4 regions of the Pantoea sp. KPR_PJ genome follow, and region 3 is predicted to be linked to each of the others. Evidence: predicted binding sites of a transcription regulator. Region 3 holds the regulator's gene; each other region holds the start of a gene.
What was found. The regulator Fur, encoded in region 3, represses iron uptake genes when iron is present. The targets are predictions, from matches to a motif close to ATAATAATGAGAACNACTATCAA.
Positions count from the first base shown of each region.

Region 1: the regulator Fur is predicted to act here: its motif matches at 2,042-2,064, upstream of fhuA (ferrichrome porin FhuA).
Region 2: the regulator Fur is predicted to act here: its motif matches at 2,485-2,507, upstream of efeU (iron uptake transporter permease EfeU).
Region 4: the regulator Fur is predicted to act here: its motif matches at 6,118-6,140, upstream of HP564_RS03905 (TonB-dependent siderophore receptor).

Region 1 covers NZ_JABMIK010000009.1:156,277-163,975, forward strand. The annotation lists gene mrcB (bifunctional glycosyl transferase/transpeptidase) at 1-1,906, shown strand, start outside; gene fhuA (ferrichrome porin FhuA) at 2,102-4,309, shown strand; gene fhuC (Fe3+-hydroxamate ABC transporter ATP-binding protein FhuC) at 4,351-5,142, shown strand; gene fhuD (Fe(3+)-hydroxamate ABC transporter substrate-binding protein FhuD) at 5,153-6,028, shown strand; gene fhuB (Fe(3+)-hydroxamate ABC transporter permease FhuB) at 6,028-7,699, shown strand, end outside.
Region 2 covers NZ_JABMIK010000001.1:336,813-344,511, reverse strand. The annotation lists gene efeB (iron uptake transporter deferrochelatase/peroxidase subunit) at 1-471, opposite strand, end outside; gene efeO (iron uptake system protein EfeO) at 473-1,594, opposite strand; gene efeU (iron uptake transporter permease EfeU) at 1,608-2,432, opposite strand; gene putP (sodium/proline symporter PutP) at 2,613-4,097, opposite strand; gene putA (trifunctional transcriptional regulator/proline dehydrogenase/L-glutamate gamma-semialdehyde dehydrogenase) at 4,546-7,699, shown strand, end outside.
Region 3 covers NZ_JABMIK010000003.1:381,690-389,388, reverse strand. The annotation lists gene pgm (phosphoglucomutase (alpha-D-glucose-1,6-bisphosphate-dependent)) at 1-718, opposite strand, end outside; gene seqA (replication initiation negative regulator SeqA) at 744-1,298, opposite strand; gene ybfF (esterase) at 1,549-2,313, shown strand; gene ybfE (LexA regulated protein) at 2,467-2,742, shown strand; gene fldA (flavodoxin FldA) at 2,878-3,408, shown strand; gene fur (ferric iron uptake transcriptional regulator) at 3,762-4,205, shown strand; gene HP564_RS10350 (hypothetical protein) at 4,267-4,662, opposite strand; gene glnS (glutamine--tRNA ligase) at 4,898-6,565, opposite strand; gene nagE (N-acetylglucosamine-specific PTS transporter subunit IIBC) at 6,728-7,699, opposite strand, start outside.
Region 4 covers NZ_JABMIK010000001.1:812,471-820,169, forward strand. The annotation lists gene HP564_RS03885 (FGGY family carbohydrate kinase) at 1-1,253, shown strand, start outside; gene HP564_RS03890 (mechanosensitive ion channel family protein) at 1,485-2,609, opposite strand; gene HP564_RS03895 (flagellar brake protein) at 2,706-3,440, opposite strand; gene HP564_RS03900 (GlsB/YeaQ/YmgE family stress response membrane protein) at 3,650-3,898, shown strand; gene HP564_RS03905 (TonB-dependent siderophore receptor) at 3,956-6,058, opposite strand; gene treA (alpha,alpha-trehalase TreA) at 6,222-7,699, opposite strand, start outside.

The DNA of each region.
Region 1 (7,699 bases), on a different contig from region 3:
GTTTGTGCCGCGCACCGGTTTCCCCGATCTGCTGGTTGATACGCTGATCGCTACTGAAGATCGCCACTTCTATCAGCATGACGGCATTAGCCCTTATTCCATTGGCCGCGCCTTCCTTGCCAACATCACCGCCGGCAAAGCGGTGCAGGGCGGCAGTACGCTGACGCAGCAGCTGGTGAAAAACCTGTTCCTGACCAACGAGCGTTCGCTGTGGCGTAAAGCGCGTGAAGCCTATATGGCTGTCATCATGGACGCGCGCTACAGCAAGGACCGTATCCTGGAGCTTTACCTGAACGAGGTCTATCTCGGTCAGGCGGGCAACGATCAGATCCGCGGCTTTCCGCTGGCGAGCCTCTACTACTTTGGCCGTCCGGTTGACGAGCTGAGCCTTGATCAGCAGGCGATGCTGGTGGGCATGGTAAAAGGCGCCTCGCTTTACAATCCGTGGCGCAATCCCAAGCTGGCACTGGAGCGACGCAACCTGGTGCTGCGCCTGCTGCAGCAGCAGAAGGTCATTGATCAGGAGCTGTATGACATGCTCTCGGCGCGTCCGCTCGGCGTCCAGCCGAAAGGGGGCGTGATTACGCCGCAGCCTGCCTTTATGCAGATGGTACGCAGCGAACTCCAGGCGAAGCTGGGCGACAAGGTCAAAGATCTCTCCGGCGTGAAGATCTTTACCACGCTCGATCCGGTCTCGCAGGACGCGGCAGAAAAAGCGGTTATTGATGGCATTCCGACGCTGAAAAAACAGCGCGGCCTGAAAGATCTGGAAACCGCGATGGTGGTAGTGGATCGCTTCAGCGGCGAAGTGCGCGCAATGGTCGGCGGTGCCGATCCACAGTTCGCGGGCTACAACCGCGCACTTCAGGCACGGCGCTCCATCGGCTCGCTGGCAAAACCGGCTACCTATCTGACCGCACTCAGCCAGCCGAATACCTACCGTCTGAACAGCTGGATCGCCGATGAGCCGATTGCGCTGAAACAGCCGAATGGCAGCGTCTGGAAGCCGATGAACGACGATCGTCGCTTCAGCGGCAAGGTGATGCTGGTGGATGCGCTGACTCACTCTATGAACGTGCCGACGGTTAACCTCGGCATGACGCTGGGGCTGGATGCGGTCGTAGAGACCTGGACGAAGCTGGGCGTGCCTAAAGATCAGCTTAATCCTGTACCGTCAATGCTGCTTGGCGCACTTAACCTGACGCCAGTTGAAGTGGCGCAGGCGTTCCAGTCGATTGCCAGCGGCGGTAACCGCGCATCGCTGTCGGCGGTACGTTCGGTGATTGCGGAAGACGGTACCGTGCTCTATCAGAGTTTCCCGCAGGCGCAGCGTGTGGAACCGGCGCAGGCCGCGTATCTGACGCTCTACACCATGCAGCGTGTGGCCGAGCAGGGCACGGCGCGAGCGCTGGGCGCGCGCTATCCGAAAGCGCATCTGGCAGGCAAAACCGGTACGACTAACGATCTGGTCGACAGCTGGTTTGCAGGCGTAGATGGCAAAGAGGTTGCGATCACCTGGGTTGGCCGTGACAACAACCAGCCGAGCAAGCTCTACGGTGCCAGCGGCGCGATGCAGATCTATCGTCGCTATCTGGACAACCAGGCACCGATGCCGCTGGTGCTGACGCCGCCGGAAAACGTCTCGATGATGAATGTCGACTCGGCAGGCAATTTTGTTTGCGGCACCGGCAGCAGCACCTGGCGTTCGCTGCCGGTCTGGGCGCTCGATCCGGATGCGCTCTGCCAGCAACAGCAGCAGCTGTTCCAGCAGCAGGAGCAGCAGCAGTTGCAGGAGCAGCAGAATCAGCAACAAAACCAGCAGCAGATGCAGCAGTCGCCGCAGCAGGAGCAAAAGGAGAGTGACGGCGTCGCGGGCTGGATTAAAGATATGTTCGGTGGCAACTAAGCCACCGGTTAAAAAGGGCGCTAAGGCGCCCTTTTTTTGTGCGCGATCAATACTGCGCGAATGCCCGCCAGACGGCGCTGTGCGCGGGATTATCCCTTGCAGAAAACAAAGAGTTTCGCCTAAAATCCATTCGGCATAATAATCATTCTCGTTTTCATTCGCCTGCCTACATATTTTATTCAAGAGATACTCACTATGAATGCGCGAACGACTTTTCCTTGTTTTCTGCGCGGCGCTTTTTCCCGCCGCCCGCTGGCGCTGAGCATAGCGGTCATTTTGGGGTCGGTGAGCGCCGCCGCGCTGGCTGATGAAACGCTGATTGTCTCTGCGGATGCCGGTTCAGCCGCGCCGCAGGAAAGCGCCTGGGGGCCGGCACCGACCATTGCGGCGAAACAGAGCGCCACCGGCACAAAGACCGATACCCCACTTGAGAAAACCCCGCAGTCCGTATCGGTGGTGACGCGCGAGGAGATGGAGACGCGTCAGGTGACCTCGGTAAAAGAGGCGTTTAATTACACCCCAGGCGTGCTCACCGGCAACCGCGGCAGCTCGCAGGTGATCGATGCGCTTTCTATCCGCGGCTTCAGCGAAACCAACACCAATCAGTATCTTGACGGCCTGAAGCTTCAGGGTGACAACTACTCTGAATTTGCTATCGATCCCTATTTCCTTGAGCGTGCCGAACTGTTGCGCGGCCCGGTTTCGGTGCTCTATGGCAAAAGCAATCCCGGCGGCGTGGTGTCGCTGGTAAGTAAGCGTCCCACGCAGGAGACCCTGCGCGAAGTGCAGTTCCAGATGGGCAGCGATAATCTGTTTGCCACCGGCTTCGACTTTAGCGGTGCGACAGATGAGAGCGGCATTTACAGCTACCGTCTGACCGGGCTTGCCAGCAGCGCCGACGCGCAGCAGGCGAGAAACAAAGAGAAGCGCTACACCATTGCCCCCGCCTTTAGCTGGCGTCCGGATGAAAATACCCGCTTCGACCTGCTGACCTATTTCCAGAACGAGCCGCAGACCGGCTATTACGGCTGGCTGCCGCGTCAGGGCACTCAGGTGCCGATCGCACGCGCCGATGGCAGCGAATACAAGCTGCCGACCGACTTTGACGAAGGTGAGGCGAGCAACAAAATTTCGCGCAACACCAAAATGATCGGCTACAGCGTTGAGCACCGTTTCAATGACACCTGGACAGTGCGCCAGAATCTGCGCTACGCCGATCTGCGCACCCACTATCGCAGCATCTACGGCAATGGCTTCGACGCGACCACCCGGTCAATCACGCGCGGCTCAGCGGTGTCGGATGAGCGGCTAAATCAGTTTGCGCTGGATACCCAGGCGCAGGCTACGTTTGCTACCGGCGAGGTGGACCATACGCTGCTGCTGGGCGTGGACTTTCAGCGCACGCGTAACGATATCGATGCACAGTTTGGTACGGCCAGCAGCCTGAGCGCCGTCGCGCCGCAGTATGGCGATGAAAGCGTTACGCCATTCGATCCCTATCAGCATCTCAATAAACAGCGTCAGACAGGGCTCTATGCCCAGGATCAGATGGAGTGGAACCGCTGGGTACTGACGCTGGGCGGCCGCTACGACTATGCCATGACCTCTGTCTATGACCGCTACAACGGTACGCTGAACCGCCAGAACGATCAGGCCTTCACCTGGCGCGGTGGGCTAAACTACGTGTTTGATAACGGCGTCGCACCCTATTTCAGCTACAGCGAAGCCTTTATTCCCAACTCAGGGTCAACATATGAGGGCCAGGCCTTCGACCCGTCGCGTGCCAGACAGTACGAAGCGGGCGTGAAGTATGTGCCGAAAGATCGCCCGGTCACCCTGACCGCCGCGCTTTATCAACTGACCAAAACCAAAAATCTGACCGCCGATCCGGATACGAAAAACCATCCGAATGCCAGCGTGCAGAGCGGTGAAATCCGCTCGCGCGGCGTAGAGCTGGAGGCCAAAGCTGCGGTCAATGCCAACGTTAACCTGACGGCCTCCTATACCTACACGGATGCGGAGTACACCCACGACACGCTGCTGGAAAATCGCACGCCGGTTCAGGTGCCGAAGCATATGGCGTCGCTGTGGGCCGATTATACCTTCCATGAAACGGCGCTCTCCGGCGTTACGGTGGGGGCGGGTGTGCGCTACGTCGGTGAAAGCAAGGGGCTGTACAGCAGCGGCACGCAAAACAACCAGAATTTTGACGTGGCCGGTTATACCACGGTGGATGCGATGCTGAAGTATGACCTTGGTAGTGTGGGTCTGCCTGGCTCATCAGTCGGGATTAACGTGAAAAACCTGCTTAACCGTGAATATGTCGCCAGCTGTTACCGTGACTACGCCTGCTACTGGGGCGCAGATCGCCAGATTATTGGCACCGCAACCTTCCGTTTTTGATTCATCCGGGCACTGCGGTGCCCGTTTAACCTGGGATGACCATGCAGCCTCCGCATCACGCAGCCACTTTTACGCTGGATAATGTCAGCTTTCATGTGCCCGGCCGCACGCTACTGCATCCGCTTTCGCTTACCTTTGCGCCGGGGAAAGTCACCGCGCTTATTGGCCATAACGGCTCTGGTAAATCCACGCTGTTAAAAATGCTGGGTCGCCATCACTCCGCCAGCGAAGGGCGCGTGCTGCTCAACACCCGGCCGGTAACAGAGTGGAACAGCAAAGCGTTCGCGCGCGAAGTGGCCTATCTGCCGCAGCAGCTGCCCGCCGCCGAAGGCATGACGGTGCGCGAACTGGTGGCGATCGGCCGCTATCCCTGGCACGGCGCACTGGGCCGTTTTGGTCAGGAAGATCGCATACGGGTCGAAGAGGCGATCGCGCAGGTTGGGCTGAAGCCGCTGGCTGGGCGACTGGTAGACAGTCTCTCTGGCGGCGAGCGCCAGCGTGCCTGGCTGGCCATGATGGTGGCACAGAACAGCCGCTGCCTGCTGCTGGATGAGCCAACCTCGGCGCTGGATATTGCGCATCAGGTTGAGGTGCTGGCGCTGATTCAGCGTCTGAGCCGCGAGCGCGACCTGACGGTGATCGCGGTGCTGCACGACATCAATATGGCGGCGCGCTACTGCGATCGTCTGGTGGCGCTGCGCGGCGGGGAGAACATCGCGGAAGGCGCGCCGGAGGCCATTATGCAGGCCAGCGTGCTGGAGGCGATTTACGGTATTCCTATGGGCATTCTGCCGCACCCTCAGGGCGGCGCACCGGTTAGCTTTGTCTGCTGAGGACGATAAGATGGAAATGACCCGTCGTCGCCTGCTGGCGGCACTGGCGCTGTCACCTCTGCTGGACGTTCTGCCGCTGCACGCCGCTCCACGGCAGCAGCGCCGCATTATTGCGTTAGAGTGGCTGCCAGCTGAACTGCTGCTGGCGCTCGATATCGCGCCGCTGGCCGTTGCTGATACGCGCAACTACAACATCTGGGTGGGCGAACCGCCGCTGCCGCCGCACACCATTGACGTTGGGCTGCGCACTGAGCCTAATCTTGAGTTGATGACACAGCTACAGCCGTCGCTGATCCTGTGCTCCAACGGCTACGGTCCTCCGCCAGAAAAACTCCAGCGCATTGCGCCGATTATGGGTTTCGACCTCAACCGGGGCGACGGCAAGCCGCTCTCTGCCGCACGTGAATCGCTGCGCGCGCTGGCCACGCGTACTGGCCGCGAGGCAGAGGCAGAGGCGCATCTACAGATGCTGGATCGCGAGCTGGCGGCTGCCCGACAGCGTCTTGCGCCTTACGCGCAGCGTCCCATTCTGCTGATGTCGCTGATGGACAGTCGTCACGCCATCGTCTTTGGCAAAAGCAGCCTGTTTCTGGAGGTGATGACGGCTCTTGGCCTGACTAACGCATGGCAGGGAGAAACCAACTTTTGGGGCAGCGCGGTGATCGGGATTGAACGGCTGGCGCATCTGCGCGATGTCGACGCCATCTGCTTTGAGCACAATAACGATGCAGATATGGCGCAGCTTAGCCGCAGTCCGCTGTGGCAGGCATTGCCCTTTGTTCGTGCCGGACGCTTTCAGCGCGTACCGGCGGTGTGGTACTACGGCGCGACCCTGTCGGCGCTGCATTTTGTTCGCGTGCTGGAACGCGCGCTGGAGACGCGCTGATGCGCCATCGCTATTTTCCTGCTGTGCTGCCCGGCCTGCTGTTTATCCTGGCGCTGCTGCTGACGGTAATCAATCTGCGCGCTGCGCTGCCGTCAATGCAGTGGTGGCAGGCGCTGTGGGCGCCAGACGTTAATCATATCGATCAGATGCTGTTCCACTATAGCCTGCTGCCGCGGCTTGGGCTGGCGCTGCTGGTCGGCGCCGGCCTCGGGCTGGCCGGACTGCTGTTTCAGCAGGCGCTGCGTAATCCACTGGCAGAGCCGACCACGCTGGGCGTCTCATCCGGTGCGCAGCTTGGTATCACCGTTGCGACGCTGTGGCAGCTGCCGGGTGGCGTGGCAACCACGCAGCTGGCAGCGCTTACCGGTGCGCTGGCGGTGGGGGCCATCGTGTTCGGCGTCGCCTGGGGCAAACGGCTGTCGCCGGTCACGCTGATTCTTTCCGGGCTGGTGCTGAGCCTCTACAGCGGAGCGGTAAACCAGATTTTCGCCATCTTTAATCACGACCAGCTACAAAACATGTTTTTGTGGAGTACTGGCACGCTGAACCAGATGGGCTGGGAAAACGTCAGCCTGCTGTGGCCGCGTCTGCTGCTTGCCTTGGTGCTGGCACTGGCGCTGCTGCGTCCGCTGACCCTGATGGGGCTGGATGATGGCGTAGCAAAAAACCTTGGCCTGTCGCTGGCGCTGGCGCGTGTTGGTACGCTGGCGCTGGCGATCCTGCTCAGCGCGCAGCTGGTGAGCGTAGCGGGCATTATCGGTTTTATTGGCCTGTTTGCGCCGCTGCTGGCGAAACTGCTGGGTGCGCGTCGACTGCTTAGCCGTATGCTGCTGGCCCCCCTCATTGGTGCGCTCCTGCTGTGGCTCGCCGATGCCTGCGTGCTGTGGCTGAGCACACACTGGCGCGACGTCTCTACCGGCACGGTGACGGCGCTGACCGGCGTACCGCTGCTGCTCTGGCTTCTGCCCCGCCTGCGCACCGGTTCGGTGCCGCCCGCGCTTGATACAGGTGACCAGGTGCCCGTCGAACGGCACAGGCCGGGGCGCTGGGCGCTGCTCGGCTTGCTGCTGCTGGCGCTGCTGGCATGGGGAGCGCTGGCATTTGGCCGGGATGCGGACAGCTGGCGCTGGGCGAGCGGTGAAATGTTGCATCAGCTAATGCCGTGGCGCGCACCGCGTCTGCTGGCCGCGCTGGCAGTCGGGCTGATGCTTGGCATCGCCGGTAGCGTAATACAGCGTCTGACCGGCAATCCTGTGGCCAGCCCGGAGGTGCTCGGCATCAGTTCTGGCGCGGCATGTGGTGTGGTGGTGATGCTGTTTTTTGTGCCGGGCGACGCGCTGGCTTATCTGCTGCCCGCAGGTGCGCTGGGTGCGGCAGGTACGCTGCTGATTATTTTACGGGTGTCGAGTCGCGGCGGCTTTTCGCCGGAGCGAATGCTGCTGGCGGGTATGGCGCTGAACAGCGCTTTTGTCACGTTGCTGATGCTGCTGCTGGCCAGCGGCGATCCGCGTATGGGGAGCCTGCTGAGCTGGATTTCCGGTTCAACTTACAATATCAGTGAAAAAGCTGCGATGCAGAGCGCCATTGTTGCGCTGCTGCTGACGGCGCTGGCTCCGCTCGCCAGCCGCTGGCTGACGCTGCTGCCACTGGGTGCCGCCACGGCGCGCTCGG
Region 2 (7,699 bases), on a different contig from region 3:
CTGTTTTGGCTTGAGCGCCTTAAGACCAAAGCGGTCGTCAAACAGCGTCTCACCGACCGATACGGTGACAGTGAGGTTATCCGGCGCAATTTCCGCGCCCAGAATGCCAGAGTCCATCGGCGGCAACTGCGGACTGGCGACAGAAGGTGCCGGCCCGCCCGTGGTCAGAAAGGCGATGCGCGCAGTGAGCAATTGAAACAGGCGCACCAGCTCAGCTTTATCACTGGCCAGCACGTCAAAGGCCACCAGCATCATCGACGCCTGCTGCGGCGTCGTGATCCCTGCCTGATACTGCCCATAGAAGGGTTGCGCCTGCTGGCGCGCATCGGGTGCAACCGTCCCTGGCGCGAAGCTGTCGGCTGATGCATGAAAGGGACAGCCGCCGCTCAGGGCGGCTGCGCCGCCCAGCATGCCTAATCCTTTTAACAGACGGCGACGGGAAGGCTGCGCCTCGTCCTTACTCTCTATCATATCAATCCAGTCCTAAAGTCCCGCGCAGCAGGGAGAGATCTTCCGCCAGCGCGGTGATCGGCCCCTTGAGCGCATTACGATCTGTGCTGGTCAGTTTTTCATACGAGGTGAAACCTTCTCCGCTGCGGTACTTTGTCAGAATGGCGTCAACTTTTTTGAAATTGCCGTCAATCTTCGCCAGCAGACGGGGATTGGCCTGCTGTAGCTGAGGACGCAACAGATCGACAATTTTCTGCGCGCCATCAATATTCGCCTGAAAATCCCACAGGTCGGTACGGCTGTAGCGATCCTCTTCGCCGGAAATCTTGCTGGAGGCGACCTCTTCAATCAGGCCTGCCGCCCCGCCCACCACTTTCGCCGGCGGGAAGGCCAGCTCGCTGATGCGGGTTTGCAGATCCTGTACGTCGCGATTGAGCTGGGTCGCGTAGCCTTCCATACCGGTGGTGTTGTTATCGCTGAACAGCGCCTTCTCCAGACGATGGAAACCGGTAAATTTAGGATCTTCCGCTTTTTGTTCGTAATCATCTTCACGCGCGTCGATGCTGCCGTCGAGATCGGAGAACAGCTCGGCGATCGGCTCGATACGCTCATAGTGCTGGCGCGTCGGGGCATACAGCGCTCTGGCTTTCTCGATATCGCCTGACTTTACCGCATGGGTAAAAGCCTCAGTGCCCGCAACCAGCTGCGCTACTTCCTGCATGACATACGCTTTATACCCGGTCACCGGGCCCGCCAGTGAGAGGACGCCAGACTTGCCGCTTTTCGCCGCTGATGTGCTGCCCTCTTCAACGATCAGTTTGCCCTTAGGGTTACTCAGCAAACCGCAGGTCATTTCATACTCGCCCGCTTCAAGGTTTGCAGTCAGTTTCTGGCTGAAGCCTGGCGCGATGTTTTCGCGCTCCTCTACCACCAGCACGCCCTTCAGAATCTCCCATTCCAGCGCTTTCTGGCTGCTGTTTTTAATCAGAAACTGGGTTTTCCCGGCTTTGACCGTCAGCTGCTCAGGCTCGCACTGCTTATCCGTCACGTTCACCCTGACCTGTGGAATATCGGCCGCCGCCGCGGTTGCGGAGAGCGCCATCAGTGAAGCCAGCAGCGTTTTGCGGCGAAAGCGAATCATCATAGTTATATCCCTGTTAAGTGGAGAGTTGGCGCGTCGGGCGCGCGGGCATGACAAACAGCAGCAGTGCCGGGATGAGATAGAGAAAATAGACCCCTACTTCACTGATGCTCGGCGTTTCCTGATAGCCGAGTACGCCCTCAAGCAGCGTGCCGAACAGTGAATGCGTGGAGAGGACCGGGCTCAGATCGAAGGCAATACCCTGTAAATGGTTCCAGATGCCAGCCTCATGGAAAGCGCGGACAGCGCCTGCCGCCAGCCCGGCCGCGACAAACAGAATAAACAGGCTGGTCCAGCGGAAGAAATTCGCCATATTGATGCGCACGCCTCCCCAGTAAAGCAGCATACCGAGCGCCACGGCGGTCACTAATCCCAGTACTGCGCCGACGGGCGGTGCATAGCCGACATCCTGTGTGAACGCAGCCAGCAGGAAGAACACCGACTCCAGCCCTTCACGCGCAACGGCCAGAAAGACCATCAGCACCAGTGCCAGCCCGCCACGCCCGGAGCGACCCAGTGCCTGATCGACTGCCTGTTCCAGCTCTGTCCGCATATTGCGCGCCACTTTGCGCATCCAGAACACCATAGAGGTCAGGATCGCCACGGCAATCACCGCCACAATCCCCTCAAACAGCTCCTGCTCTTTTTGCGGAAACTCACCGGTGGTCTGGTTGATAAAAATACCGAGTGCCAGGCAGAGCGCGGCGGCGACAGCGACGCCAGCCCAGAGCGCGGGAAACCACTGGGCGCGGCCGGTGCGTTTCAGGTAGCTGGCGATCAGGCTGACGATCAGAGCTGCTTCCAGCCCCTCGCGCAGCATAATGAGAAAGGGAACAAACATCGCCGACCTCTTGAATGTTAAGCAGCGTCAGTCAGGGGTAAAGTTAAGTAAAATACGAACGATACCGATTATCATTATCGCCAGTTAAAAAACAAGTAATCTGCGGAAATTATTTCGTGAATGACAGGCATTAAAAAGCCCGCTCTCAACAGGGAAAGCGGGCCTGCACATAAAGAGAGCTTATTTGGCCAGGTATTCTGCCTCGGCAGCCTCAAAGCGCTGCTGAGCCGCCGCGGACGGCGCACGTCCCGTCAGGCTAAACACCACAATTGCGATACTGGCAAAGGCAAAGCCTGGAATGATTTCATACAGATCCAGCCAGCCATACTGTTTCCAGATCAGCACGGTGCCGGCACCGATAATCATCCCCGCCAGCGCGCCATTGCGGGTCATGCGTTTCCAGCAGACGCCAAACAGCACCACCGGACCAAAGGCGGCGCCAAAGCCTGCCCAGGCGTAGCTCACTAGCCCCAGCACGCGGTTATCCGGGTTTGATGCCAGTGCAATAGCGATCAGCGCCACCAGCAGCACCATTCCGCGTCCAAACCACACCAGCTCTTTCTGGCTGGCATTTTTGCGCAGGAAACCTTTGTAGAGATCTTCGGTCAGGGCGCTGGAACAGACCAGCAGCTGACAGCTCAGGGTCGACATGACCGCCGCCAGAATAGCCGACAGCAGAATCCCGGCAATCCACGGGTTAAACAGAATACGCGCCAGTTCGATAAAGACGCGCTCGCCGTTACCGCTTACGCCCGCCGCCTGCTCAGGATGGTTCTGGAAGTAAGCGATACCGAAGAAACCAACCGCTACCGCACCCGCCAGACACAACACCATCCATGCCATGCCGATACGACGTGCCGTGCGGATAGAGCGGTGAGAATCGGCCGCCATAAAGCGCGCCAGGATATGCGGCTGGCCAAAATAGCCCAGCCCCCAGCCCAGCAGTGAGATCACCGCAACAAAATTGAGCCCCTTCAGCATATCGAGGTTTTCAAGGCTCTTCGCCCTGATGACCGCCAGCGAATCATCCAGGCCGCCTACGGCAACGATCACGATAACCGGCGTCAGGATCAGGGCGAAAATCATCAGGCTCGCCTGCACGGTATCAGTCCAGCTTACGGCCAAAAAGCCGCCCACCAGCGTATAGAGAATGGTGGCTGCCGCACCGGCCCACAGCGCCGTTTCATAGCTCATCCCGAAGGTGCTTTCGAACAGACGCGCCCCGGCCACAACGCCTGAAGCACAGTAAATGGTAAAGAAGATCAGGATAACCAGCGCCGAGATAACGCGCAGGATCTTGCTTTTATCTTCAAAGCGGCTGGTAAAAAAGTCCGGCAGGGTCAGCGCGTTGTCGTGATGCTCAGTCTGCACGCGCAGACGGCCCGCAACAATTTTCCAGTTAAGCCAGGCCCCCACCGTCAGGCCGATCGCAATCCAGCTTTCTGAGATACCCGACAGAAAGATCGCGCCCGGCAGCCCCATCAGCAGCCAGCCGCTCATATCAGACGCGCCTGCCGATAGCGCGGTGACAACGCTGCCAAGGCTACGCCCACCCAAAATGTAATCATCAAAGTTTTTTGTAGATCGATAGGCCACAAAGCCTATCAGCACCATCCCAAGGATATAAATTACAAAAGTCACCAGCATCGGTGTGCTTACACTCATTCGTCTCTCCACTTTATAGTTGATTTCCCGAGAGAAACCGCACGCTGCTCGCTTACCGGAACGGGGTAAGGCAGCAGGCTTTGTCCAGATTCAGGCGCCCGACGTTTCCTGAGGCGCGGTATCCTGCCGGAAAGGTGCGACGCGCACAATGGATTTAACACAAGCATTACAGCGATTTCACCTGGTAATGCCTGAATTTTGTTAACAGGTTGCACTGGCTCACAGTTCGCGAGTTGCACCTTTTCAAACCTCCAGCAATGCAATCAGTTAGCGTCATGACAATCTGGCGAGATTCTTGCAGCAAGTTCCATGCCGTCTTTTTAGTGTTAACAAATTAATCATTAAAAAGGCTGCTACACAGGTCACACTTAACACGGTTGCACAAAGTTGCAACATCAGTAATAGTGCTGCCCACGCAGTAAGATACAGACACAGGAGCAATGACGTCATGGGCACGACTACCATGGGTGTGAAGCTGGATGAAGCCACCCGCGAACGCATTAAACTGGCGGCGCAGCAGATCGACCGCACCCCACACTGGCTGATTAAGCAGGCCATTTTTAGCTATCTTGGCCAGCTGGAAAGCGGCGATGCGCTGCCGGAGATCCCGGTCGCGGCAGGCACGCTGGCAGAGCCCGACGAAATCACACCGGAAGAAACGCATCAGCCCTTCCTGGATTTCGCCGAGCATATTCTGCCGCAGTCGGTAGCCCGTGCTGCCATAACTGCTGCCTGGCGGCGTCCTGAGACTGACGCGGTCCCGATGCTGCTGGAGCAGGCTCGCCTGCCCGCTTCGCTGGCGGAAAAAACGCATCAGCTCGCTTATCAGCTTGCCGACAAGCTACGGCACCAAAAAGGGGCAACCGGACGCGCTGGAATGGTGCAAAGCCTGCTGCAGGAGTTCTCACTCTCCTCCCAGGAGGGCGTCGCGCTGATGTGTCTGGCCGAAGCGCTGCTGCGTATTCCCGATAAGCCCACACGTGACGCGCTGATCCGCGACAAAATCAGTAACGGCAACTGGCAGTCGCACCTTGGTCGCAGCCCTTCTCTGTTTGTCAACGCAGCCACCTGGGGATTGCTGTTCACCGGGCGTCTGGTGTCGACTCACAACGAAGCAAACATGTCGCGATCGCTAAACCGCATTATCGGTAAGAGCGGCGAGCCGCTGATCCGTAAAGGCGTCGATATGGCGATGCGCCTGATGGGTGAACAGTTTGTCACCGGCGAAACCATTGCTGAGGCGCTGGCGAACGCGCGCAAGCTGGAAGAGAAAGGCTTCCGCTATTCCTACGATATGCTGGGCGAAGCGGCGCTGACCGCCAGCGATGCTAAAGCCTATCTGCTCTCCTACCAGCAGGCGATCCACGCCATTGGCAAAGCGTCAAACGGCCGCGGCATCTATGAAGGACCAGGCATCTCTATCAAGCTCTCTGCGCTGCATCCGCGCTATAGTCGCGCCCAGTACGCCCGCGTGATGGAAGAGCTCTACCCGATCCTGAAATCCCTGACGCTGCTGGCACGCTCCTACGACATCGGTATCAATATTGATGCTGAAGAGGCTGACCGACTGGAGTTGTCGCTCGATCTACTGGAGAAGCTCTGCTTTGAGCCTGAGCTGGAAGGCTGGAACGGCATCGGCTTTGTTATTCAGGCCTATATGAAACGCTGCCCGTTTGTGATCGACTCGCTGATCGACCTGGCTCAGCGTAGCCGTCGTCGTCTGATGATCCGTCTGGTGAAAGGTGCTTACTGGGACAGCGAAATCAAACGCGCCCAGGTGGAGGGCCTGGAGGGTTATCCGGTCTATACACGTAAGGTCTATACCGACATCTCTTATCTTGCCTGCGCGCGTAAGCTGCTGGCGGTGCCAAATCTGATCTATCCGCAGTTTGCAACGCACAACGCCCATACGCTGGCGGCGATCTATCAGCTGGCGGGCAATAACTACTACCCGGGCCAGTATGAGTTCCAGTGCCTGCACGGCATGGGCGAGCCCCTCTATGAGCAGGTGGTCGGCAAAGTCGCGGACGGCAAGCTGAATCGCCCGTGCCGTATCTATGCGCCGGTTGGCACCCATGAAACCCTGCTCGCCTATCTGGTGCGTCGCCTGCTGGAAAACGGTGCGAACACCTCTTTTGTTAACCGGATTGCCGACACCTCACTACCGATTGATGAGCTGGTGGCCGATCCGGTTGCCGCGGTAGAAAAGCTGGGCGCGAGCGAAGGCGCGATTGGTCTGCCGCATCCAAAAATTCCCCTGCCGCGCGACCTCTATGGCGCAGGACGCAGCAACTCGGCCGGCATCGATATGGCTAACGAGCATCGTCTGGCCTCGCTCTCCAGCGCCCTGCTGAGCAGTGCCACCCATCCCTGGCTGGCTCAGCCGATAATTGATGGCAAACTGGGCGAGGGAGAAAGTCGTCCGGTGCTTAATCCTGCCGCACCGGGTGATGTTGTCGGCCAGGTACGCGAAGCCAGTGAAGAAGAGGTGTCGCTGGCGCTGGATGCTGCCGTTAACGCCGGTCCAATCTGGTTCGCCACGCCGCCAGATGAGCGCGCCGCCATCCTCGACCGTGCCGCACAGCATATGGAAGACGGGATGCAGCAGCTGATCGGCATCCTGGTTCGTGAAGCGGGCAAAACCTACAACAACGCCATCGCCGAAGTGCGTGAGGCGGTGGATTTTCTGCGCTACTACGCAGGCATGGTACGTCACGATTTCGATAACGAAACCCATCGTCCGCTTGGCCCGGTGGTCTGCATCAGCCCGTGGAACTTCCCGCTGGCCATCTTCACCGGCCAGGTCGCTGCAGCGCTGGCGGCCGGCAACAGCGTGCTGGCTAAGCCTGCTGAGCAGACCCCGCTCATCGCTGCTCAGGCGGTGCAGATCCTGCTCGACGCAGGCGTTCCTGCCGGTGTACTGCAGCTGCTGCCAGGCAATGGCGAAACCGTCGGCGCCCAGCTGACGCGCGATCCGCGCGTACGCGGCGTGATGTTTACCGGCTCGACCGCCGTTGCGACGCTGCTGCAGCGCAACCTTGCCGGTCGTCTCGATCCACAGGGCCGTCCGACGCCGCTGATTGCAGAAACGGGCGGGCTCAATGCGATGATCGTCGACTCCTCCGCGCTGACAGAGCAGGTGGTGATGGATATTGTCGCCTCCGCGTTTGACAGTGCGGGTCAGCGCTGCTCGGCGCTGCGCCTGCTCTGTATTCAGGAGGACGTCGCAGATCACACGCTGAAAATGCTGCGCGGCGCGATGGCCGAGTACCGCATGGGCAACCCGGAACGCCTCTCCACTGACATCGGCCCGGTCATCGACGCCGAGGCGAAAGCCGGAATTGAGCGCCATATCCAGGCGATGCGCAATAAAGGCAACAGCGTCTATCAGGCAGTACAGGAGAATCCGCAGGACAGCGTAGAGTGGCAGAGCGGCACCTTTATCAAGCCCACGCTAATCGAGCTGAGCCAGGTCAGCGATCTCGACAAAGAGATTTTTGGTCCGGTGCTGCACGTCGTGCGCTTCGCACGCAACGCCCTGCCGCAGCTTATTGAGCAGATCAACGCAGGCGGCTACGGCCTGACGCTGGGCGTGCACACCC
Region 3 (7,699 bases):
CGGACCCTCCCAGCGGATCGACACCCAGCTTCAGGCCCGCTTTCTGGATAGCCGCAAAGTCGATCACCTGCGCCAGGCCTTCAACGTAAGGCTGGATCAGATCTTTTTCGACAATGCGACCGCTTGCCAGCGCCTGATCCAGCGGCAGGCGTTTGACGTCCTGCAGACCCGCTTTGATCAGCTGGTTAGCACGATCTTCTACCACTTTCGTCACGTTGGTATCAGCCGGGCCACCGTTCGGCGGATTGTATTTGATGCCGCCATCTTCTGGCGGGTTGTGCGACGGCGTAATGACGATGCCATCCGCCTGCGCTCCACCCTGCTTGTTGTGCTCCAGAATAGCGTTGGAGATCGCGGGCGTCGGGGTGTAGCCGTTGTCCTGCTGCACAATCACGTCTACGCCATTGGCGGCCAGGACTTCCAGCACAGAAAGGATCGCCGGCTCAGAGAGCGCATGCGTGTCTTTGCCAACGTAGCAAGGGCCGGTAACACCGTTTTTCTTGCGCTCTTCCGCGATAGCTTGCGCAATCGCCAGAATGTGATGTTCGTTAAAGCTCTGACGCCCTGCGCTGCCGCGATGACCGGAGGTGCCAAATTTCACCGCATGGTCCGGGTTCGCCACGTCGGGCTGCAGGACATAATACTGTGAGGTTAACTGTGCAACGTTAATCAAATCGCTCTGCTGGGCGGGTTGCCCGGCACGGGGGTGACTGGCCATTGGCGCTTCTCCCTGACGCTTCGGTTTAAATGGTGCCGCAAACTTTCTCAGCCAGTTCCTGCGGGAACTGCATTGAGACCATGATGTGTTCCACCATGCTGCATTTACGGCCGGTATTGGTGTTAGTGATCACCCAGTACGGCGTGCCGGGAACGTGCTTCGGCTTGGTATGGGTGCCATTTTGCAACAGCGTTTGCTCGTCGCCCGCAAAATAGACGCGGGTACGGCCCTGCAACGAAGCAGTGGCGTCGGCAAATGCTGAAGGATCAAGACGATAGAGGGTTGACAGAATCATCATAAAGCGATTAACCGCTTTCTTCTGTTCGGCGTACTCGTCGGACAGCAGCAGCTCACGCACCGCGCGCACACGATCCTGCGGACGGTTTTCCACACGCACTGGCTGAATGGCTTTTTGCGCCGTATCGCCTGCGGCTAACGGGGCCGCCGTGGTGGCAGAGGCGCTTTGACCGGCAGTAAATTTCAGCATCCGCCGTAAAATGTCAGAGGCACTTTCGCCGATGTGCTGCGTGTGGCTGGCGATATAGCGATAAAGGTCTTCGTCAACTTCGATCGTTTTCATCTTTTTCCGTACGGTTTCGACTCATGACAGAACCATGCCAGCCTGAAAAATGCCTGGGCACATTTCACGAATCCGCTGGCCGGACAGGTTCTAACATAAGGATTATAAAGTTAAATCCAGACGGGCTGATAGCATTCGCACGTTCTGACCGCAAAAGTCAGAATATGCCCTAAAGCCTGGCCTGTTGGCACGCCTGAAAAGGTGAAAGCATGATAACCTAAGCCGAGGTCCCCATCTTAAGAACTTTGCCATGATTTTAAATGCTCGTCTGCAAACTGACCAATCTGTTGCTGATTCCCTGCCCATCCTGCTTATTCACGGCCTGTTTGGCAGCCTTGATAACCTCGGCGTGCTGGCGCGAGGCCTGAAAGAGGCGCGTCCGCTCATTCAGGTCGATGTGCGTAACCATGGCCTGTCGCCACGTGCTGATGAGATGAGCTATCGCGCGATGGCACAGGATATGTTCGATACGCTGGATGCGCACCATATCGATCGCGTCGCCGTGATTGGTCATTCGATGGGCGGCAAGATTGCGATGGCCATGAGCGCGCTGGCTCCCGAGCGTCTTGAACGTCTGGTGCTGATTGACATCGCGCCCGTCGATTACCAGACGCGCCGCCATGATGAAATTTTTGCTGGCATTCGCGCCGTGAGCGAAGCGGGCGTGCGCCTGCGCAGCGAGGCGGCGCAGGTGATGCGTGCGCATATTCATGAAGAGGGCGTTATCCAGTTTATTCTTAAATCTTTCCAGGAAGGCGAATGGCGCTTCAACGTGCCTGCACTCTGGGAGAATTACGCTACACTCTCTGGCTGGGAAGAGGTACCCGCCTGGCCGCATCCGGCGCTCTTTATTCGCGGCGGCGATTCGCCCTATCTCGACAATCAGTACCGTGATGCGCTGCTGCGTCAGTTCCCGGCCGCCCATGCACACGTTATCACCGGTGCCGGTCACTGGGTGCATGCCGAGAAACCTGATGCCGTATTGCGCAGCGTTCGCCGTTTTTTTGCGCTTTAAAAGCAAAAGCTTGCCGTTCGCGGTTTAGCATTGGCGTCATCCCTCCGGCTGGAGTATGATGGCGCGCTAAATTTTGCCGCTGCCTGTTTTTGCTACGGCAATAGCCCATTTCGTTATAAACGCGCCTGTTCGCGCCTTCAGTTTTATTAAGCCATGGCAAAAGAACACACTGACCGCACTACGCTGGATCTGTTTGCAAATGAGCGTCGTCCCGGTCGACCGAAAACCAGTCCGCTATCGCGTGATGAACAGCTGCGCATCAATAAGCGCAATCAACTGAAACGTGACAAAGTGCGCGGGCTGCGCCGTGTCGAACTCAAAATGAGCAGCGAGGCTGTGGATGCCCTGAACACCCTGGCTGAGCAGCGCAATATCAGCCGCAGCGAACTGATTGAACAAATGCTGCTGGCGCAACTCAAACTGGACTGAATCGCGCAAAGCGCACGCAGAAGCAAATGTAGCGGCTTTTCAAGTTCCGCCCTTTTGCCCGCTCTGCTATCATTCGCTTAATTGTGCGCACCGCGCATGCATCTCATTATCAGGATTTAAGAGGTTATTTACCCCATGGCAATCGTAGGCATCTTCTTTGGCAGCGATACCGGCAACACCGAAAACATTGCAAAAATGATCCAGAAACAGCTGGGTAAAGACGTTGCGGAAGTTCATGACATTGCCAAAAGCACGAAAGAAGATCTGGAAGCATTCGACATTTTGCTGCTGGGCATTCCGACCTGGTACTATGGTGAAGCGCAGTGCGACTGGGATGACTTCTTCCCGACGCTGGAAGAGATTGATTTCAACGGCAAGCTGGTGGCCCTTTTTGGCTGCGGCGACCAGGAAGATTATGCCGAATATTTCTGCGACGCGATGGGCACTATCCGCGATATCATCGAGCCAAACGGCGCGGTTATCGTGGGGCACTGGCCGACCGAAGGCTATCATTTCGAAGCATCTAAAGGCCTGGCCGACGATAAACACTTCCTCGGTTTAGCGATCGACGAAGACCGCCAGCCTGAACTGACCAACGAGCGCGTTGATGCCTGGGTTAAGCAGATTTATGATGAGCTACAGCTGCAGGCCATCATCGAAGCGTAAGTGTCCGCTCCTCAATGTGGGCGCTGGCTCACATTGAGGGAGTGGTTTTTCCTATAGAAATAATAGCTACAGATTTTTAACTTTCATCTGCAATTCTGTACAATACCCACATCGGTTATCTGCTTATTTCTCCCGCGAGGTCAGGAAGTTAGCGAGATGATGACGAACCTCCTGCATTTTTCCACCCGGCGCCGTTATGTTTTCCCTGACAGCCCGTGTTGATTTCAGGCGTTTCCCTCGGTTTTCATTTCAAAGCTTCGCCTCTATAATGAGACGCAAATGAGAATAGACACCGAACGACATTCAAGGCAAGGCGCCTCAAGTAACCAGCAAAGTAACAGGACAATATCCGCATGACTGACAACAATACCGCATTAAAGAAGGCTGGCCTGAAAGTCACGCTGCCCAGACTCAAAATTCTGGAAGTGCTTCAGGAACCTCAGTGCCATCACGTCAGCGCGGAAGATCTGTATAAACGCCTGATTGATATGGGCGAAGAGATTGGTCTGGCTACCGTTTATCGTGTTCTTAATCAGTTTGATGATGCAGGCATCGTAACGCGTCACAACTTTGAAGGCGGGAAATCGGTTTTCGAACTGACCCAGCAGCATCATCACGATCACCTGATCTGCCTTGACTGCGGCAAAGTTATCGAATTTAGCGACGAGTCTATCGAAACGCGCCAGCGTGATATCGCTACCCGTCACGGTATTAAGCTGACTAACCACAGCCTTTACCTCTACGGTCACTGCGCGCTGGGCGATTGCCGCGAAGACGAAACGCTCCACGATCAGTAAAAACAGTGTGCTATGCAGTAATGCTAAAAGCCGGTACAGATACCGGCTTTTTTTATGGCTGTCAGGCGACGAGGGTTTCGTGCAGATAGCGCCAGCGAGGGATGGACGTACTGCAATCCAGGATAGCCAGTGAAATGCGCGTCTGATCCTGACCGTTCATCATTTGCAGTTCGCGATACTGAATGGTGATTTCATTCTTCTGCTGGGAAATAACAGCGTGCTCGCTGGTGGCAATACGCATTCCTTCACGCTTCCCCTGCAGCTGACGAAAGAGATCTTCAGTCTGGTTGAAATCAAGCAGTTTGCCCTGCGGCGTCACCATGCGGAAATCGGGGTGAAAATGCGAGAGGAGTAAATGGAAACTGTCATCTTCACCTGACGGCTGATTAAAGATACGTTCGATTAACTGATGCAAAACTACTACGCTGTGTCTTGCTTCCTGAGCGAGAGCTGTCATTTTATTTCCTTGTTATGCCCGCATAGCCTTTTTAAGAGCGAATAGCCTACCTCAAAATAACAAATTCACATCTGGAAATTGATTAAATTTAATTAACTCAGACAACTCTCAATGTGGTCCGACAAGTTAATATTATCCTCTGAAGAATAAAAACGTGTATAAGCGCAGATAACAGCCATAAAAAAGGGCGATTGCTCGCCCTGTTGTCATAAAGTGATGCGGTTAATGCAAAAATTTAATCGCCGATTTTTGCCCAGGTATCACGTAGTCCAACGGTGCGGTTAAACACCAGATGATTTGGACGAGAGTAGTGGCTGTCAGCGCAGAAGTAGCCTTCGCGTTCAAACTGATAAGGCGCTTCCGGCATGGCATTTTGCACGCCAGGCTCAACAAATCCCTGGCGGATCTCCAGCGAGCCGGGATTGATGGTCGTCAGAAAATCGTCTGCTGCGCCCGGATTCGGCACGCTGAACAGGCGATCGTAAAGGCGGAATTCTGCTGGCAGCGCATGGTCGGCTGAAACCCAGTGGATAACGCCTTTGACCTTGCGGCCGTCAGCGGGATCTTTGCTCAGGGTATCAACATCGCAGGTGCAGTAGATGCAGGTGATATTACCCGCTTCATCTTTCGCCACGCGTTCAGCGCGAATCACGTAGGCGTTACGCAAACGCACCTCTTTGCCCAGCACCAGTCGCTTGTACTGCTTGTTGGCTTCCTCACGGAAGTCGGCACGATCGATCCAGACTTCGCGACCAAACGGCACATCACGCGTGCCCATCTCCGGCTTGTTGGGGTGGTTTGGCATAGTGATGGTTTCATGATGGCCTGCTGGCAGGTTCTCAATCACCACCTTCAGCGGATCCAGCACGGCCATGGCACGCGGCGCGTTTTCGTTCAGATCGTCACGGATGCAGGACTCCAGCGACGCCATCTCAACCACGTTATCCTGTTTGGTTACGCCAATGCGGCGACAGAATTCACGAATAGAGGCTGCAGTATAGCCGCGACGGCGCAGGCCAGACACGGTCAGCATGCGTGGGTCATCCCAGCCTTCCACCACTTTTTCGCTCACCAGCTGCGTCAGCTTGCGCTTCGACATCACCGCGTATTCGAGGTTAAGGCGTGAAAACTCATACTGGCGCGGGTGTACCGGGATGGTAATGTTATCCAGCACCCAGTCATACAGGCGACGGTTATCCTGGAACTCCAGCGTGCAGAGCGAGTGAGTAATGTTTTCCAGCGCATCGGAGATGCAGTGGGTAAAATCGTACATCGGATAGATGCACCACTTGTTACCGGTCTGGTGATGTTCGGCAAACTTAATGCGATAGAGCACCGGGTCGCGCATCACGATGAAGCTGGACGCCATATCGATTTTTGCACGCAAACAGGCTTTGCCTTCAGCAAACTCACCGTTACGCATTTTTTCGAACAGCGCCAGGTTCTCTTCCACGCTGCGATCGCGATAGGGGCTGTTTTTACCCGGCGCGGTCAGCGTACCGCGATATTCGCGGATCTCTTCCGGCGTCAGTTCATCAACATAGGCCAGGCCTTTATTGATCAATTCAACCGCATAGAGATAAAGCTGATCGAAGTAATCTGAGGAATAACGAACGTTGCCACTCCACTCAAAGCCCAGCCATTGCACGTCGCGCTTGATGGATTCAACGAATTCCATGTCCTCTTTAACCGGGTTGGTATCGTCGAAACGCAGGTTGCACTGCCCCTGATAATCCTGAGCAATGCCGAAGTTCAGGCAGATGGATTTAGCATGGCCAATATGCAGGTAACCATTGGGCTCCGGCGGAAAACGGGTGTGCACGCTGTTGTGCTTGCCGCTCGCCAAATCTTCGTCAATGATCTGACGAATAAAGTTAGTTGGGCGGGCTTCAGCCTCACTCATCTCTCAATCCTCAATACGTATAGCGGGTGATTTGTACCACGAAGTAACGGAGTATGATCCACAAAGCGTCGAAGGGAAACAACCGGTTTGTTAAGGCGATAAAACGAAAAAGGCAGGAATCGCTTCCTGCCTGCTTTATTTTACACCGTGATAACGAAAGCCTCAGGCTTTTACCTCATAGAGCGGCGTTTCACCCGCTACAACCGAACCCGTTGCCAGCAGCGTAAGTCCGGCAAAGTCTTCACTGTTACTGACCACCACCGGGCTTATCATTGAGCGCGCACTGGCGTTCAGGTAATCGAGATCCATCTCCAGTACCGGCTCTCCGGCCGCAACGGTTGCGCCCTCCTCCGCCAGGCGGGTAAAGCCTTTGCCTTCCAGCGCCACGGTATCCAGCCCCATGTGCACCACAATCTCGACGCCGTTGCTGGTTTCCAGACAGAAGGCGTGATTCGTGGCAAAGATTTTTACCAGCGTACCCGCTATCGGCGCGACCACGGTTTTTCCGGTCGGCTTGATCGCCAGCCCCTCGCCCACCGCTTTGCTGGCGAAAGCTTCGTCAGGCACGCTCTCCAGCGCAACCACGTCACCGCTTACGGGTGCCACCAGCGTGGCGATCGCGCGTTTTTCGCTGTTGAGCACCGCCTGTGGTTTAGCCACAGGCGCAGCCGGTGCTGCCGTGGCACCACCCGCCGACGCGACAGGTCCTTTTGTTAAAACCTTTTTCATCGCCGACGCGATGCTCTCAGCCTGCGTGCCCACAATCACCTGCACGCTCTGTTTGTTAAGACGAATCACGCCTGAGGCGCCCAGACGTTTAGCGACCGACTCATTCACCTGCCCTGCATCTTTGACGTTAAGACGCAGACGGGTAATACAGGCGTCAATGCCGGTTAAATTGTCTGAGCCTCCTACGGCCCCAATATAACGCCGTGCCAGCGACTCTGTTTCGCTCTCGCCATCGCTGGTTTTATCGACATTGACGTCATATCCGTCGCTCTCATCCCCTGCCACCGCCAGCTCACGGCCCGGCGTCATCAGATTAAATTTCTGGATGGTAAAGCGAAATATCACATAGTAGAGCGCAAAGAACACGATGCCCTGCGGGATAAGCATCCACCAGTGTGTGGCCAG
Region 4 (7,699 bases), on a different contig from region 3:
ACCAGCGCGAATCGGTGCTGATCTGGCAGCGGCATGATGGCAAGCCGCTGACGCCGCTGGTCAGCTGGCAGGATCGCCGCTCAGAGGCCTTTTGCCGCGATCTGCGTGCAGCGGGCAATGCTACGCGCATTACCGGCCTGACGGGGCTGGCCGTCGATCCAATGTTTCCGGCGGCCAAGCTTACCGGCATGCTGGCGGCGATCCCGGATGGGGCGATGCGGGCGGCAGCGGGTGAGCTGTGCATCGGTACGGTCGACAGCTGGCTGAGCTGGCAGCTGAGCGCGGGTGAGATATTTGTGACCGATCATGCCAACGCCGCCCGTACCCAGCTCTATAGTCTGCACAGCAACGACTGGGATGAGACGCTGCTGCGGCTGTTTCAGCTGCCGCGCGCCGCGCTACCCGCGATTGTGTCCTCAGCCAGCGAGCAGGGCAGGGTAGCCATCAACGATATTGCTGGCCTGTTACCAGGCACGCCGATCCTGTCACGCATTGGCGACTCGCATGCCGCGCTTCAGGCGCAGCGGCGCGGTGACGAGGAGGTGGTGAAAGCGACCTACGGCACCGGCTCTTCCCTGATGATGTCGATGGCCACACCGCTGATGACCGATAACGGCCTCAGTACCACGGTGGCCTGGCACGATGGCGCGCTGCGCTTTGCCTTTGAGGGCAATATTACCCATACCGGCTCCGGCGCGGCCTGGCTGGGTAACATACTTGGCGTCCGCGACCCGCACGAGCTCACGGCGCTGGCGCAGACCACCGAACACAATCAGGGCATCTATTTTGTACCCGCCCTCTCAGGTCTGGGTGCGCCCTGGTGGGATCTCAAGGCGCGCGGCATGGTATGCGGCCTGACCGACGCAGCAACGCCTGCCGTACTGGCGCGGGTGGCGCTGGAGTCAGTTGTCTATCAGATTGCGGACGTCTTCTTTGCCATGGAGCAGGCGAGTGGCCAGCGGCTGTCGGCGCTGTGCGTGGACGGCAGCGCCACCGCAAACGACTGGCTGATGCAGCTCCAGGCCGATGTTTTGCAGCGGCCGCTGCTGCGTGCGCCAACGGCAGAAGTGTCGGCGCTGGGCGCGGCGCTGCTGGCGGGCAAGGTGCTTGGCTGGTGGCAGCAGGGCAGCGATATGCGGGCGTTGCAGGGGGGCACCCGCGTTGAGCCGTGTGCAGAGCGGGCGCAGACAATGCGCGAGCGCTATCGGGGCTGGACAGAGGCGGTGGCGCGCTGCCGTTTCCAGCCCGCCTGACCTTCCATGGCGCAAGCAGGCATAAAGAGGCGCTGCGCGGTTGCAGGCCGAGCGGCCTGGTGAGGAACGGGCAGAGTGCAGAGAGACAACCGTCCTGACCGCCCGGCCCGCGCCCTGGGCTGAAGGGCGGTCTGGGCCGGTGCAGCACGCGGCGCCGGGCAAAAAGGAATCCTGTGCTCTGCCCGGCGGCCACGCATCTCGCTGGTGTGGCCGGCGTGCGATGGACCGATATCAGGCCCGACGCGCTTCCTGCTCATCGTTATCCGCCCGCAGCATCTCCACTGGCGGAATACGGCCGCCGCTGAACTCCACCTGACGGATTGGGAAGGCGAAGCGGATATCGCGCTTCTCCAGCGCCGCCATCAGTTGCAGGTTAATCTCCTGCTGAATATCCATATATTTGTTGTAGTCAGCATCCAGTACGTAATAGACCACCTCAAAGGTTAGCTTTGAATCTTCAAATGCGAAGAAATGGGCGCGATCGAAGCGCGTCAGTTCCATCCCTTCGATAATGGTTTTAATCTGCTGACTGACTTCCCGCACCTGCGCCGACGGCGTGCCATAGCTCAGACCAAAGCGAAACACAATGCGTCGCTGCTGCATGCGCTTGTAGTTGTGAATGGTCTGCTGCAAAAGAATGGTATTGGAGCAGACAATCTGCTCGCCGCTCAGGCTGCGCAGGCGCGTGGTTTTCAGCCCGATATGCTCGATAGAGCCGGCGATATCGCCAAACACAATAAAATCACCGTGTTCGAAAGGCTTATCAAAGCCAATCGCCAGCGAGGCAAACACATCGCTCAGCACCGTCTGAATGGCCAGTGCAATGGCGATACCCCCAACGCCGAGGCTCGCCACCAGCGCGGTAATGTCGATGCCCATATTCGACAGGATGGCGAGCAGCATCATCACCCAGACGACAACGCGCAGCAGGATGCCGAGGATCACCGTGGTGACGGGGTTGCGCACGTGGACCGGGTCGCGCAGCAGGTTGTGCAGCCAGAGCCGAATGCCGCCGTCGATCCACAGCGCCAGCTGGACCGCAAGCGCCAGAAACCAGCCGTGGGCGATAAAGCTGTTCCAGCTGGCAGGCACGTCAGCAAAGCGCAGGGCAATCAGCAGCGAGAAAATCAGCAGCAGCGTCTGGCTGGTGTTGCGCAGGATGTCTACCAGAATTGAGGTAAAGCGCACGTGGCGCTGCTCGCTGTATCGCGCAATGCGGCCTGAAATAAAACGGATTGCCCCGCGTAACAGCCAGTAGATCAGCAGCGTGCCTGCGACCACGATGGCGCTGTTTAGCCAGAAGGTTTCATTGAGAAAAAGACGTTGAAAATAGCCAGATGAGAGCCAGTTTTCCATTGGGGATATTCTCCTTGCTGGGAGCCGGTTTAAAAAAAGAAAGCAAGGAGAAGCATAGCCTGGATATGGATGATGACCGCCTAAATCACTGAAAAATTACTGAAATCGCCTCGCTTTATCCCGTGCCAGGCGCTCCAGAGCGAAAATGACCTGCTGGAGCTGACGCTCCTGTGACGGTTCGATGGCGGTAAAGCGGAAGCTGAGGCGCGGCGTCACGCGCGTTTCGTTTTTGCTGCTCACCACGCTGCGCTCGCCAATATGTAGCAGTTGAGCGCCAACCTCAAACTCGCCATATTCGCCCAGTTCGACGCGCAGCTTGTTGAACTTATCACCGCTGTTAAGGCCATCCGGCAGCGCCTCGTCCACCAGCACGCCAATGCCGCCCAGCGACAGATCCTGAAGGCGAAAACGCACCTGTTTACCGTTGGGCCACTGACTATGGCAGTAAAATGTGGGCTCAAGGGGCGCACTGATACGGAAAAATTCGCGGCGCTGAATGTGCCACAGCAGCTCCGGCAGCGGTGCACTAAAAGCAGGCAGCCCATCAAAGGTGGTTTTTTCCAGTGCGGCGAGGCTGAACGCAATCTTCGCACCGAAGGTTTCCGCAGTGAGGTTTACGTCGTGACAGGAAAGCACAGCGTCGTTATCAGAACTGTTGCTGCCGAGATCGAAAATAATACGCTCGCCGTCAGCGTCGAGCAGGCGACTGATAAACTGGCCGCGCGAAAACGTGACCATCACAGGGGTCTGTAAACGCAGCAAATCTTTCATGACGCCCAGCACGGCCAGCGTGCCGCGTTTGAGATACTGTTCGTTGTCGGCTTCTTTCACTTCCTGGCTCCAAAAGAGGGCAAAAATGCGGTTCGCTATTCCTTTATTCTCTGACCGTTATCGGCGTACCGGTTTGAAGCTTTACCCCTTAACGCCATTTTTTGCATTTGTTTAACCTGCATTGCAGAATTTACTGTCTATACTTATCTGTGTAATTCTCCTGATTAATCAGGCGGTCACAACCTAAACATAAAAGGAAGGAGTAGTGGATGGGTATCATTTCATGGATCATCTTTGGTTTAATCGCCGGTATTCTCGCTAAATGGATCATGCCGGGTCGTGATGGCGGTGGTTTTATCGTCACCGTGATCCTGGGTATCGTTGGTGCGGTCGTCGGTGGCTGGATCAGTACGCTGTTCGGCTTTGGTCGCGTAGACGGATTTAACTTCGGCAGCTTTGTGGTCGCTGTTATCGGTGCCATCGTGGTGCTGTGGATCTACCGCAAAGTGCGAAGCTGACGCGCTGAGCGCAAGAACTGCAACGGGACGACCAGGTCGTCCCGTTTTACTTTCCGCTTAAAAATCGTATCCCACCGACACCAGCAGCGAACGTTCTGCCCCCCAGTAGCAGTAGCCTGTACCGTAGCAGGCGGCAACATAGTGACGATCGGTCAGGTTGTTGGCGCTCACCTGTAGCCATGCGCCGCGCAGATCGTTATTCCACACGCCCAGATCGGCACGTACCGACGCGTCAAACAGGGTAACCGACGGCACGCGACGGCTGTTTTCGTTGTCCGCCCACTGTTTGCCGATATAGCGTACACCTGCCCCGGCGCTGATACCTGCGTCAAACTGGTAGTGACCCCAGAAGGAGGCGATGCTGTTCGGCGTAATATAGGGAGTGTGACCCTCATTGCCGTCCACCGTCTCTTTGTAGCGCAGGTGATTCAGCGTGTAGCCTGCCACCGTGCTCAGGCGGGGCGTCAGCTGGTTATGCGCTTCCAGCTCAATACCCTGCGAATGGACTTTGCCGGTTGGTGTATAGGTCGAGTCCACGATATTACGCGTCGCCACATCTTTCTGCGTCAGATCGTAAAGCGCCAGCGTATAGAGATCGCGCGTGCCCGCAGGCTGATATTTAATGCCCGCTTCAACCTGTTCGGAAGTGGTTGGCTGGAGCAGATTGCCGTCTGAGCCGGTCAGCGCGGTGGGGGTAATCGCCTGGCTGTAGCTCACATAGGGGGAGACACCATTATCGAAGGCGTACAGCAGCGCCGCCCGCCCGCTAACGTGATCGTCCTGGCGGCGCGACGTGCCGCTGTTGTCGGCGACAATGCGATCGTAGCGGCCAGAGAGATCGAGATGCCAGCGATCCCACACCATCTCATCCTGCAGGTAGAGGCCGGTCTGGTAGTAGCGGCGGGTAGATGACGTCCAGCTAAAGTCAGGCATGGGGCCGAGCGCCTCGCCCGTGACGGCATTAAGCGAGCTGGCCACGCCGCCTGCGTCGGTAAGGCTGTTTTTGTAGCGATGGTACTCTGCCCCCAGCGACAGCCGATGCTCCAGTTCACCAGTAATAAACTCCGCCGTCAGGCGGTTATCTGTTGCCCAGGCGGAAAGGGAGGAGCGCTCGCCAGAGTAATAGCGTCTGAGGATCGAAGAGTCTGCCGCCAGCCAGCCACCCTGATAAACCTGATCGAGATCGGCATTTGAGTGGCTGTAGCTGCCGGTCGAGGCGAAAGACCAGACGTCGCTGAAGCGATGCCGGAAGTCATAGCTGTAAATTTGTTCGCGGCGCTTAAACTGATCCAGCGCCGGATCGCCATCGTAAAAGCCGGTGCTCAGCTTTGCGCCGTTGTGTGGATCGAGGGAACCCTCGCCGGGCACTGAACCGTGATAGCCGCCAGACGGATCCTTTTGCAAATAGGCCCGCAGCAGCAGTTGCGTATCCTCGGTGGGCTGCCACATCAACTGCGGCATCAGGGCATATTTCTCTTCACGCGTATGGTCATACTGCGTATCGCTGTTACGCGTCATTCCGGTCAGGCGAAACGCCCACTGCGAGTCAATGGCGTTGGTATAGTCAAATGCCGCACCGCTGGTGGCGTGATTGCCCGCTGACAGACGGAAATGGCCTTCTTCACGAAACTGCGGGCGGCGCGTGGTCTGGTTTACCAGCCCGCCCGGAACCGTCTGACCATAGAGTGCTGACGAGGGGCCTTTGATAACGTCAACGCGCTCCAGAAACCAGGGATCGACCTGCAAAATGTTGTAGCTGCCGCCGTCGCTCATCAGGCGCAGGCCGTCCAGGAACGTGTTATCGACGTCGCCGCCGTGGAAGCCGCGCAGTGAAATGGTGTCGTAGCGCGTCGCAGCACCGCCAAAGCCGGTGAAGACGCCAGGCGTATAGTTCAACACCTGATTGAGATCGATGGCACCCTGATCGTCAATCTGCTGGCGGGTAATCACGGAAACCGACTGCGGCGTTGTCACCAGCGGGCGGTCGCTTTTGGTCGCGCCCGCACTGGTAGTGGCAACATAGCCCTGCGTTGGGCTGTCAGCACTCTCCTGTGGCGCAGCGGTAATGACCAGCGTCTCGTCCGCCAGGCTGGCCGAAGGGATAGCAATAGCCAGCGCGCACAGCAGGGCGCAGCGGTGAGGGGTAAACGGCAGCTTCATGTCCTTTCCTTGTTCAGTCCGCCAGATCAGGCGAATCAAGAGTGATAAAAATTCTCACTATCAGAGTGAGAATTATTATCAATATGTGGGGGATGTTTCAAGATGTGTTAAAGGAAGGTGTAGCAAAAAGCGAAGGGCGGCTCGCGCCGACCCTTCGCAGAGGCTATTTTGTGGTCGCGGTCGTCTGAGGAATATCCTGTGCGCTGTTACAGGTTTTATCTTTTGGACAATATTTATCGAGCAGCATCAGCGTGACGCCATTGGTCCAGCCAAAGCCGTCCTGTAGCGGGTACTCACCGCCGCCACCGCCGCCGAGCTGAGGCCCGTCCACAACATATTTCTCCACCAGCTTCTGCTCTTTGTCATAGGTGGTCTGCACATTTTGCAGGAAGCGCAGGCCAATCTGTTGCGCCAGCTGCGGTTTGTTGTAGTGCTCAAGCCCTTCTACTGCCACCCACTGCAGCGGTGCCCAGCCGTTTGGCGCATCCCATTGCTGACCGTTGTTCACCGTGGTGGTCAGCAGGCCACCCGCTTTCACCAGATGTTGTTCAACGGCAGACGCGGTACGGTCGGCCTGCTTGTCGCTGGCAAGCTGCATGTAGAGCGGAAAGAGCGCTGCGGCGGTAAGGTGCGGACTGGCCTGATGCGTCTTAAGATCGTAATCCGCGTACCAGCCCTGTTTCTCATCCCACAGGTAGCGATTTATCGCGGCCTGGCGCTTCTCGGCTAAATCGGCAAACTGCTTTGCTTTATCCTGCTGCTTGTCAAGCCGATAGGCTTTAGCGAGCGTTTTCTCGAGATGAAACATCAGGCTGTTGAGATCGACCGGAGCCAGCTGGGTGGTGCGGATTGAGGCCAGACTGTGCGCGTCGCTAAACCAGCGTGAGCTGAAGTCCCAGCCGGATGCTGCGCCCGCACGCAGATCGCGATAGAGCGCATTTTTGTCCCGCTGCGGCGCTTTTTTCGCGGTGTTGACATCGTCCAGCCAGGACTCGGTGCGCGGTGCATCGCGCTCATCCCAGTAGCGGTTAAGCAGCGTACCGTCTTCCAGCCTGATAACGCGCTGGTGCGCCTGGCCCGCCGCCACGCTACCGCTCTCTGCCATCCAGTAGTCATACTCTTTCTGCAGCTGTGGCAGATAGGTGCTGTAGGCGGCCTCGCCGGTATGGGTTGCCAGCAGATCGATCATCAGGCTGAAGAAGGGGGGCTGCGAACGGCTGAGGTAGTAGCTGCGGTTGCCATTTGGGATGTGGCCATAGGTATCCAGCTCCCAGGCGAAGTTATCGACCATATCCTGCACGCGATCCCAGTGGCCGCTCTCGGCCAGGCCAAGCATAGTGAAATAGCTGTCCCAGTAGTACACCTCGCGGAAACGTCCGCCCGGGACGACGTAGGGTTTAGGCAGCGGCAGCAGTGAATCGTAGCGCCCGGCGCGGTTGGCGGTGCGCGTCAGCACCGGCCACAGGCCATCAATATGCGCGCGCAGGCTCTGACCCGCTGGCGGCACATACTTTTCACCGGCTTCAGGCAGGGTAAAGTTACTGGCGACAAAGCGCTTCAGATCAAAATTGCGCTGATTTTTTTGCATCTGCCAGTCCGCAAGGATCGACGAAGGGTCGTATTTCGGTACGGCGTCAGCAA